DNA from 2 places in the Brevibacterium oceani genome. Region 1 is predicted to be linked to the other one. Evidence: predicted binding sites of a transcription regulator. Region 1 holds the regulator's gene; the other holds the start of a gene.
The links. The regulator HspR, encoded in region 1, represses chaperone genes until heat shock. The targets are predictions, from matches to a motif close to AAGTTGAGTCNNNNNGACTCAACTT.

Region 1 (5,210 bases):
GAGCACCACGACGTTGGTGATGACCGTGTCCGGTGCGCCTTCGGCAGACGTGGTCGTTCCCTGATTCATCGATTCGCGGATCGATTTTCCACCGCCGAAGACCGACTCCTCGCCGCCGAGGGTGCGGTCCTCCTCGATCTCGATCCACAGGTCGGTGTCGCCCAGGCGCAGCTGATCACCGAGGCTGGGCCCATAGAGCGCCGCGTAGCGCTGGGTGGACAGTCGCGCCATCACCGGTCCCCCGCCTCGGCGAGGGGAAGCCGGATCCCGGGCACACGCCTGCGCCCGCCCAGGGAGACGATATGCACAGTGCGGGAGGCGCCCGGCTCGAAGCGCAGGGAGGTGCCGGCGGGGATGTCCAGGCGGAATCCCTCCGCCCTGCTGCGGTTGAAGTCGAGCGCGGCATTGGTGTCGGGGAGGTGGATGTGGGAGCCGATCTGGACCGGTCTGTCTCCGGTGTTCTCGATCGTCATCGTCGCCGTCTCGTCCGGGTTCTCGCGCACGTTGAGTTCGCGCTCTCCGGCGCTGACTCGAACGGCACCCGGCCCTCGGTCGCGTGTTCCTGCCACTGTCAGGTCCTTCAGTCGATGGGGTTGTGGATGGTCACGAGCTTGCGCCCGTCGGGAAACGTCGCCTCCACTTGGACGTCGCTGAGCATGTCGGCGACGTCTTCGAGGACATCGTCACGGGTGAGGATCTCGCGCCCGGTGGTCATGAGCTCCTCGACGCTCTCACCTTCCCTGGCGCGTTCGATGGCCCAGGTGCTCAGGAGCGCAATCGTCTCCGGATAGTTCAGGCGGATTCCCCGTTCCCATCGGTCCCTGGCGACCATTCCCGCCACGGACAGGAGCAGCTTCTCGGTGTCGGCCGGAGTGAAGTGCACGCGTTCCCTCAGCCTTTCGTAGGATCGTGCGGGGCCGCCGTGCGGTCCAGCGGCGAGCCCGGGCTGCCGGGCGAGGCATCCACGTGATCATGCGGGGCATCCGCGCGAGCGTGCAGGACGTCCTCACGGCTGCGCGGGGCATCCGCGGGCAGCACATGCTCGCCGAGGCGGTCGGTCGAGAGCGCAAGGGAGCTGAGGTAGAGTCGCTCCCCGTTCTCGCCCGTCTTCGCCGAGGCGATCATGTCGGGACGTTCGAACTCCAAGTCCGTGACATGGCAGCGCAGGGTCTCGCCAGAGGGGTTGCCGTGCTCGTCGAACATCGGCAGCTCGATTCCATCGTCGCTGCGTCGCAGGTAGTACCGGCCGCGGGTGATGATCGCCATGAGCGGGGTCGCGACGATGGCGATGCCGACGGCGAAGAGAGGTGAGAACGGCTGGACCGTCGCACCGAACGCCCCGAAGTAGATGGCGATGGAGACCCCGCCGGCGAGCACCAGCGAGACGATCCCGACCGGGTTCCAGTCGTAGAGCATGCCGCGTCGGAACTCGGGGATCTTCGGGGAGAGCTTCAGCAGGTATTTGTTGATGGCGATGTCGGCGGCGACGACGCAGATCCACGACATCGCGAGGTTCGCGTAGAAGCTGAGGATCGCGTTGAGGAAGTCGAACATGTTCAGCTCCATCAGCGCCAGGGCGATGAGCAGGTTGACGACGAGGAAGGTGATCCGGCCCGGGTAGCGCTTCGTGATCCGCGTGTATGAGTTCGTCCATGCCAGCGATCCCGAGTAGGCGTTGGTGACGTTGATCTTCACCTGGGAGATGACGACGAGCACCACGGCCAGAAGCAGAGCGAGCCATTGCGGCATCATCTGCTGGTAGGTGGCGAGGAACTGCTGGACGGGTTCGTTCGCGAAGCTCACGGCACCGGGGACATTGGCGATGAGGTAGACCGCGAGGAACATGCCGATGATCTGCTTCGTCGCCCCGAAGATCACCCACCCGGGTCCGGCGAGGATGACGGCCGCCCACCAGCTGCGGCGGTTCTCCGGGGTACGTGGGGGCATGAACCGCAGATAGTCGATCTGCTCGGCGATCTGGGCGATGAGTGAGAGGCAGACTCCGGCGGCGAGCATGACCGAGGCGAAGTTCGCGCCCTCGCCCTCTTCGCCCGTATAGGCGAAGAAGTCCGCGACCGAATCCGGCTGCCAGGCGATGAGGTAGCCGACGGGGATGACCATGAGCAGCAGCCACAGCGGGGTCGTCGAGACCTGCAGTTTGGCAAGGACCTTCATGCCGTAGATGACGAGCGGGAAGATGAGCACCGTGGACACGAGATAGCCGATCGGGCGGGGCAGGCCGAGGCCGAGGTAGAGTCCCTGCGCCATGATCGAGCCTTCGAGGGCGAAGAAGATGAAGGTGAAGGTCGCGAAGATGATGTTCGTGATGACGGACCCGTAGTACCCGAAGCCCGAACCGCGGGTGATGAGGTCGAGGTCGAGGTTGTAGCGGGCGGCGTAGAACGCCAGCGGCCATCCGGTGAGGAAGATGATGATGGCCGCCACGAGGATGCCGAGGATGCCGTTCGTCGTGCCGTGGGCGATGCCGATGTTGGCACCGATCGAGAAGTCGGCGAGGTAGGCGATGCCGCCCAGCGCACTCGTCGCGACGACTCCGGGCGCCCATTTCCGGTACGACCTGGGGGCGAAGCGGAGTGTGTAGTCCTCGAGGCTCTCAGATGCCGCGAGCTGTGCTTCGTTTCGCGGCTCGGGAAGTGCCGTCCTGCTCGGAGACAGTGTCATTGTGGGTTCCTGACTTGTGCGTCGACCGTGATCAAGACCTCATTTTTGCAGGCGATTGTTTCCGCACATGTCGGTTCTGTTTCGGGCAGATGTCGGCAGGGGACTTTGCCGGCGCAGTCGCCCATCTGCGCAGACGCAGAAGAGCGCGAACCCGCATTCGGGTTCGCGCTCTTCGAGTCGTCACTTATCGATCACTGGTGCCGACCGGATCACCGCCGCCGGAATCTGTTGTAGAGCACCATGGCGCCGGGTTCGGGACGCCCCTGCGGGCGCCTGCCGCGAGCGATCGATACGACGTCCCCGGCAGTGCCGGCGGCGAACACACGCGCATCGCGTTCCTTCGCCGCCTGCTGCGTCCGGATCTCGTCCTCGAGCTCGTCATTGCGGTGTTGGAGGGCATCGACCTGATTCTGCAGGTCGATGATCTTCTTGATCCCGACGAGGTTGACCCCCTCGTCCTGGGACAGCTGCTGGATCATCCGCAGCTTGGCGATGTCCTGTCCGGAGTACCGCCGACCACGTCCCGCCGTGCGTTCGGGAATGACGAGGCCGAGACGGTCATACTGTCGCAGCGTCTGCGGGTGCATTCCCGCCAGATCCGCCGCCACCGAGATCACATACACCGCCGCCGTCGACGAAATATGCATCGTTCATCACCACCTCAACTGGCCTTGGCCGTCTCCAGCAGGCCGTCGCGCGGATCATCGTCCTCGGTGGCCGCCTGGAACGCCTCGACCGCAGCCTTGGCTTCCTTCGACAGGTTCTTCGGCGCCACGATCTCGACCTCGACGAGCAGATCGCCGGTGCCCTTCTTCGTCTTCACGCCCTTGCCGCGCACCCGCAGGGTCCGCCCCGACGGGGTGCCCGGTGCGATCTTGACCTTGACCGGCATGCCGCCCAGGGTCGGAACCTTGACCTCGGCGCCCAGGGTCGCCTCGTCGAAGGTCACCGGCAGCTCCATCCGCAGGTTGTCCCCGTCGCGGGTGAAGACCGGGTGCGGCTTCACATTCACGGTGAGGATGACGTCGCCGGCCTCACCGCCGTTGGGGCTGGCCTTGCCCTTGCCGGCCAGGCGGATCTTCTGTCCGTCCTTGACGCCGATGGGGGTGCGCACGGTCAGCGGCTTCCCGCCGGGCATGTTCAGCTTCACCGAGGCTCCGTTGATCGCCTCGGTGAACGACAGCGTGGTGCTCGACTTGATGTCGCCGCCCTTGACCGGCGGCGAGTAGCCGCCGCCGAATCCGCCGCCACCGTAGCCTCCGCCGCCGAAGCCGTTCAGCAGGTCGGCGAGGTCCGGGGGAACGTCTCCCCCGCCGCCGTAGGTCGTGCGGGTCCGGGTGCGTCCGCCGCCTCCGAAGAGGTCGGAGAACACGTCGTCGAATCCGCCGCCGCCCGCTCCGCCGGGTCCTCCGGCGCCGGCGCTGAACCGGGCACCTCCGCCCATGGCGCGGACCTGGTCGTACTGGGCGCGGGATTCCTTGTCGGAGAGCACCTGGTGTGCCTGTCCGATCTCCTTGAACTTCTCCTCGGCCTTCTCATCTCCGGGGTTGGCGTCCGGGTGATACTTGCGCGCGAGTTTGCGATAGGCCTTCTTGATCTCGGCATCGGAAGCATCCTTGGAGACGCCGAGGGTCTTGTAGAAGTCCTTATCGAACCAATCATTCTGAGGTCCGGTATTCACCTGGCACCTCCTTTCCTTCCAATCATTGCACTCATCGATCTATTCACTTGTCTCCTCACAATCCGCATCCCCGGGGTGTGACCCCGAAGATCCGGACCGCCGCCGAGGTGGCCCCCAGCCCCGTACGACAGTTCACTGTCGGACGGGGCGGGCAGCAACCTCGGCGAAGGTCGTCGTTCAGTCCTCCGGCTGCTGGACGCCGACCCGGGCCGCACGGATGATGCGGTCACCGAGGCGGTAGCCCGGCTGCATGACCAGGAAGACCGTCGGTTCCTCAACCTCGTCGGAGGGCTGCTGCATGAGCGCCTCGTGGAGGTTCGGGTCGAACTCGTCGCCGACCTCGCCGTACTGTTCGACGCCGACCTTGGAAAGCGAGTCGATCAGCTTGTTGACGTGGGTCTCGAAGGGGCCGGAGACGTCGCCGTTCTCGCGTGCGAGCTTGACCTCGTCGAGCACGGGGATCAGGGCCTCGACGACCTTGATCGTGCCGCCGACGGCTGCGCGTTCGCGTTCGCGATCGGCGCGCATCCGGTAGGCGGCGTACTCGGCGTTGATGCGCTTGAGGTCCGCGAGGTGCGCGGCGGCTTCCGAACCCGGTTCGGGCTCGGCGGCCGCCTCGGTGTCCTCGAGGCCCGAGGTATCGGCGGGGATATCGACTCCGAGGTCGCTGGCGTCGGCAGCGGATCCCTCCGCCGCCTGCGCGGCGTTCGGATCCGTGACCTGCTCATCGCCGGCCTCGGCCGAGGCCGACTGGGCGTCGGCCTCGGGACGGACCTCACCGGTGTTCGGGTCGACCCGGCGCTTGTCACTGAAGGTGAAGCCTGGCTCCTCGGACGACTGATCGTTG
Region 2 (5,210 bases), 220 kb from region 1:
GACCCGGAGGTGGTCGCTCGATGCCAGGCGGCGGGCACGGGCCGGGCGGGACCCCGAGGCCGACGGAGGCTCGTGGCGGTGGGCGCTGATCATGGCGAACAACCTCGCCATCGTCGTCCTCGCCTTCCAGGTATGTGCGATCTACATGTCCGGCGGCCTGTACAAGGCCGGCGGCAGCGCATGGCAGCACGGCTTCGCCGTCTACAACCCGCTGCACACGCAGCAGTTCGGGACATGGCCGGTGCTCTCCGACCTGATGACGGCGTGGGGGCCGATGGTGGTCGCGATCTCGTGGGGGTCGATCCTCTTCCAGTGCGCGTTCCCCTTCATGCTCTTCAACCGCTACACCCGGATCGTCGCGCTGCTCGGCATCCTGTCCTTCCACCTCGGCATCGCGCTGCTCATGGGCCTGCCGTGGTTCTCCCTGACGATGATCGCCGTCGACGCGATCTTCATCCGCGACCGGTCATTCGCGAAGCTTGCCGCCTATCTCAGGCACTGGTGGACGTCGACCTCGCCGCGGGCCGCGGGTGGAGCCGCGGGTGCTCCCGGTGCAAAGGCGGGTTCCGGTGCGAAGGCGGGTTCCGCTTCAAAGGCGGCCGGAAAAGCCGTGGGCGGTTCCGGCGCGAAGGGCGGTTCCGGTGCGAAGGCGGGTGGGAAGTCGAGTTCCGCAGCGAAGTCGCGCGCCTGAGCCGTCTCCTTTCGCTGAGCAGATTCCGGTTCTCCACACCCTGCGCTGGGCAGCCCAGTTCCGAAACTGGGCTGCCCAGCGCAGAGTGTGCCCCGGAGCGTTACCGCTTCGGGCGCAGCTCCAGGCCTCGGGTCTCGGGGTCCTCGGGCAGGTCGACCACGACGGTGTCACCGTCCTGGATATCACCGGCCAGCAGCGCGCGGGCCAGCTTGTCGCCGATCTCGCGCTGGACCAGCCTGCGCAGCGGCCTGGCACCGAATGCCGGGTCGTAGCCTTCGAGGGCCAACCAGTCTTCGGCACCCTGCGTGACCTCGAGCGAGATCCTGCGATCGGAGAGCCTGCGCGCCATGTGCTGGATCTGCAGGTCGACGATCGAGGCGAGCTCGTCCTTGCCGAGGGCGTCGAAGAGCACGATGTCGTCGAGGCGGTTGAGGAACTCCGGCTTGAACGTCGCGTGCACGACATCCATGACCTTCTCCCGCTGCTCCGCATCGGACAATGACGTGTCGACGAGGAACTGCGAACCGAGGTTCGAAGTCAGGATCAGGATGGTGTTCCTGAAGTCGACCGTGCGACCCTGACCATCGGTGAGCCGACCGTCATCGAGGACCTGCAGCAGGATGTCGAAGACACTCGGGTGCGCCTTCTCCACCTCGTCGAGCAGGACCACCGAATAGGGCCGACGGCGGACCGCCTCGGTGAGCTGACCGCCCTCGTCGTAGCCGACGTAGCCGGGAGGAGCACCGACGAGGCGGGACACGGTGTGCTTCTCACCGTATTCGCTCATGTCGATCCTGATCAGGGCCTTCTCATCGTCGAAGAGGAAGTCCGCCAGCGACTTCGCGAGCTCCGTCTTACCCACACCGGTGGGTCCGAGGAACAGGAACGAACCCGTCGGACGATCCGGATCGGCGACACCCGCACGCGAACGGCGGATGGCGTCGGAGACCGCGGCGACGGCGTCCTTCTGACCGATGAGACGCTCACCGAGGACGTTCTCCGCCCCGAGCAGCTTCTCGATCTCACCCTGCATGAGTCGTCCCGCAGGGATGCCGGTCCACGACGAGACCACCTCGGCGATGTCGTTGCCGGAGACCTTGTCCGAGACCATCGGATCCGAGGTCTGACCGGCCTCGGCCTGAGCCTCTTCGGCTTCGGCCTCGGCGATCTCCTTCTGCACGGCGGGGATCTCCCCGTAGAGCAGACGGGACGCGGTCTCGAGGTCCGTGTCGCGCTGAGCTCTCTCGGCCGCCGACCGCAGCTCGTCGAGCTTCGTCTTCAGCTCACCGACCCGGTTGAGCCCGGCGCGCTGAGACTCCCAGGTCGCTTCGAGGGCGCGCAGCTCCTCCTCCTTGTCGGCGAGGTCGGCACGCAGAGCGCTGAGGCGTTCGACCGAGGCGGAGTCGGTCTCCTTCGCCAGCGCCATGTCCTCCATCTTCAGGCGGTCGACGGCACGACGGAGCTCATCGATCTCGACCGGAGCCGAATCGATCTCCATCCGCAGTCTGGACGCCGCCTCGTCGACGAGGTCGATGGCCTTGTCCGGCAGCTGCCGACCGGTGATGTACCGGTTCGACATGGTGGCCGCGGCGACCAGGGCGCCGTCGTTGATCGAGACCTTGTGGTGGGCTTCGTAGCGTTCCTTGAGTCCACGGAGGATCGCGATCGTGTCCTCGACGCTGGGCTCACCGACGAACACCTGCTGGAACCGGCGCTCGAGGGCAGGATCCTTCTCGATGTTCTCGCGGTACTCGTCGAGGGTGGTGGCGCCGATCAGGCGCAGCTCACCGCGGGCGAGCATCGGCTTGAGCATGTTGCCCGCGTCCATCGACGAATCGCCGCCGGCGCCGGCACCGACGATCGTGTGGAGCTCGTCGATGAAGGTGATGATCTGCCCGTCGGCGTTCTTGATCTCCTCGAGCACGGCCTTGAGCCGCTCCTCGAACTCACCGCGGTACTTCGCACCGGCGACCATCGCCGAGAGGTCGAGGCTGATGAGCGTCTTGTCCCGCAGCGATTCGGGAACGTCGCCGGCGACGATCCGCTGGGCCAGGCCTTCGACGACGGCGGTCTTGCCGACACCGGGCTCGCCGATGAGGACAGGGTTGTTCTTCGTCCTGCGCGAAAGCACCTGGACGACGCGGCGCACCTCCTTGTCGCGACCGATCACCGGGTCGAGCTTGCCTTCCCGTGCGGTGGCGGTGAGGTCGACGCCGAACTTCTCCAGCGACTGCATCGTCTCCTCGGGGTTCTCCGAGGTGACCTTCTTGCCTCCGCGCAGTTCGGGCAGCGCCGCGAGCAGCGCATCGCGTCCGGCTCCTGACTCACGCAGCGCATCGCCGGCGCCGTCCTTGCCGGCGGCGGCAGCCAGCAGCAGGTGCTCGGTGGAGACGAACTGATCGCCGAGGGCGGTCATCTCCTCCTGCGCGAGGTTCATCATCTCGAGTCCGGACCGAGACAGGCCCGGCTGGCTGACCGAAGAACCGCTGACGGTGGGGAATCCGCCGATCACGGCCTCGATCGCGGTGAGCACCGACTGCGGGTCGGCACCGACCTTCGTCAGCAGGGCCGAGGCCAGGGAGTCGGGCTGTTTGAGCAGCGCGGCGACGAGGTGGGCCGGTTCGATCTGGTTGTTGTGCCGGGCGACGACGTCGTTGACCGCAGTCTGCAGCGCCTCCCGGGATTTGGTTGTCATCTGAGCGTCCATTTACGCATCTCCTTCTCAAAGTTCTGTGCTGATTACAGCTCTCGAAAAGAACAACATCGACAAAGTTGAGTCTATTCCACTCAACTTTGATTCCGAAGCAGAATTTCGAGGAGATCCCCCGCCGAGGCGGCTCGCAGTCTCGCACGGACGCGGACCCTGGCGCGGACCCGGACAGAACCCGGGCGCGGACCCGGGCGCGGACCCGAGTGCGGGCCCTGGCGCGGGTGCGGGCGCTCGTCCGCCCCGCACCTACCGCACGAGCACGGACTGGAGGTCGAAGCGGCGGAGGACCTTGTCGGCGATCTCCGGATCGGTGCCTCGCTCGCGGCGGGCCCGGAGCACCTCGGCGCGGGCGGACTGCATCGCCTTCTTCTGCACCGTGAGCATCTGCTCCCGGTGCTCCTTGAACGCGGTCGCCTGTTCGGAACTCGCTTGGTCATCCGTCGTGCCGAGCAGCTGAGCGTGGAGGGTCTTGAACCGGGCGCGGAGGGGTTCGGCCACCTCGTCGGGGAGGCTGTCATCGTTCTTGATCTGTCGGATCGCGGCCTTGTAGGCACGCAGTGCGATGTCCTTCGTTGCTTGGTGTTCCCGCTCCGCCTCGTCGTCGATGCCGAGGCCGTCGACGACGGCGGGGAAGGTCAGCCCCGCCAGGACGAGGGTGACGAGCAGGATGATGGCGGCAGCGACGAGGATGTAGGACCGTCCGGGGAAGATCTCTCCGGTGTCGGTGGTCGCCGGAATCGACAGGGCCAGGGCGATCGTGGCGAGTCCGCGCATTCCGCCCCAGGTCATCAGCGTGGCATCGCGGAGGTTGAGCGGGGCGGCATCCGGGTCGTCCTCGGTGTGCCGACGGCTGAGGATGGTGCCGAGCAGCAGCCAGCCGAAGCGGACGCCGATGATGACCACGGCGATGATGAGGCCGACGATGATGGCCCGGCCCAGGTCGGCGTGCTCGGACTCGACGACCATGCGCAGGTCGAGGCCGATGAGCCCGAAGGCGATGCCGGTGATGAGCATCTCGAGGACCTGCCACGTCGAGTTCTGGGTGACGCGTTCGGCCGAGTTGCCCTCGACGTCGCGGCGGCGCATCTCGAGGGCGGCGACGACGACGGCGATGACTCCGCTGGCGTGGAAGTGTTCGGCGATGAGGTAGACGCCGAAGGGCAACATGAGCATGAGCGAGGAGCGCGCGATCGTGTGGTCGATCTTCTCCATCACCCACGACACGACGAAGGACACGAGGAGGCCGACGAGGATGGCGATGACGGCGGAGACGAGGAAGGAGATCGCGAGCTGACCGTAGTCCACCTCGGTGCCGGCCATCGCCGCGGCCATCGCGGTTTGGAAGATGACGAGGGAGGCGGCGTCGTTGAACAGTCCCTCCGACTGCAGGGTCGACATGATCCGGCGCGGGATCGAGACGGTTCCGGCGACGGCGTCGACGGCCACCGGATCGGGTGGGGCGAGCATCGCACCCAGGGCGATGGCCGCGGCGATCGTGATCCCGGGGATGAGGAGGAGGGCCGAGCCGGCGACGGCGGCCACGGTCACCCCGACCAGGGCCACGGCCATGCCGAGGATCGTCCGCCATCGGATGGCGAACAGCGCCCACGAGGTCTTCTGCGCCGCGGCGAAGAGCAGCGGCGGCAGGAACAGGGGCAGGATGAGCTCGGGTTCGATGGTGATCTCGGCGAAGGTGGGGATGAAGGCGCCGGCGATGCCGATGAGGACCATGAGCGCAGGCCACGGGAGTTTGAGCTTCTGCCCGAGCCCGACCACGACCGAGGTCGCGGCACCGAATCCGATGATCAT

Region 2: a site for HspR is predicted at 3,461-3,485, ahead of clpB (ATP-dependent chaperone ClpB). Genes of this name have one in related genera too.

The regions. Positions count from the first base shown of each region.
Region 1 is NZ_CP072846.1:3,720,433-3,725,642, forward strand. It holds gene J9314_RS16555 (urease subunit alpha) at 1-231, opposite strand, end outside; gene ureB (urease subunit beta) at 231-569, opposite strand; gene J9314_RS16565 (urease subunit gamma) at 581-883, opposite strand; gene J9314_RS16570 (purine-cytosine permease family protein) at 892-2,682, opposite strand; gene J9314_RS16575 (heat shock protein transcriptional repressor HspR) at 2,892-3,329, opposite strand; gene J9314_RS16580 (DnaJ C-terminal domain-containing protein) at 3,344-4,363, opposite strand; gene J9314_RS16585 (nucleotide exchange factor GrpE) at 4,541-5,210, opposite strand, start outside.
Region 2 is NZ_CP072846.1:3,940,896-3,946,105, reverse strand. It holds gene J9314_RS17490 (HTTM domain-containing protein) at 1-691, shown strand, start outside; gene clpB (ATP-dependent chaperone ClpB) at 792-3,398, opposite strand; gene J9314_RS17480 (Na+/H+ antiporter) at 3,648-5,210, opposite strand, start outside.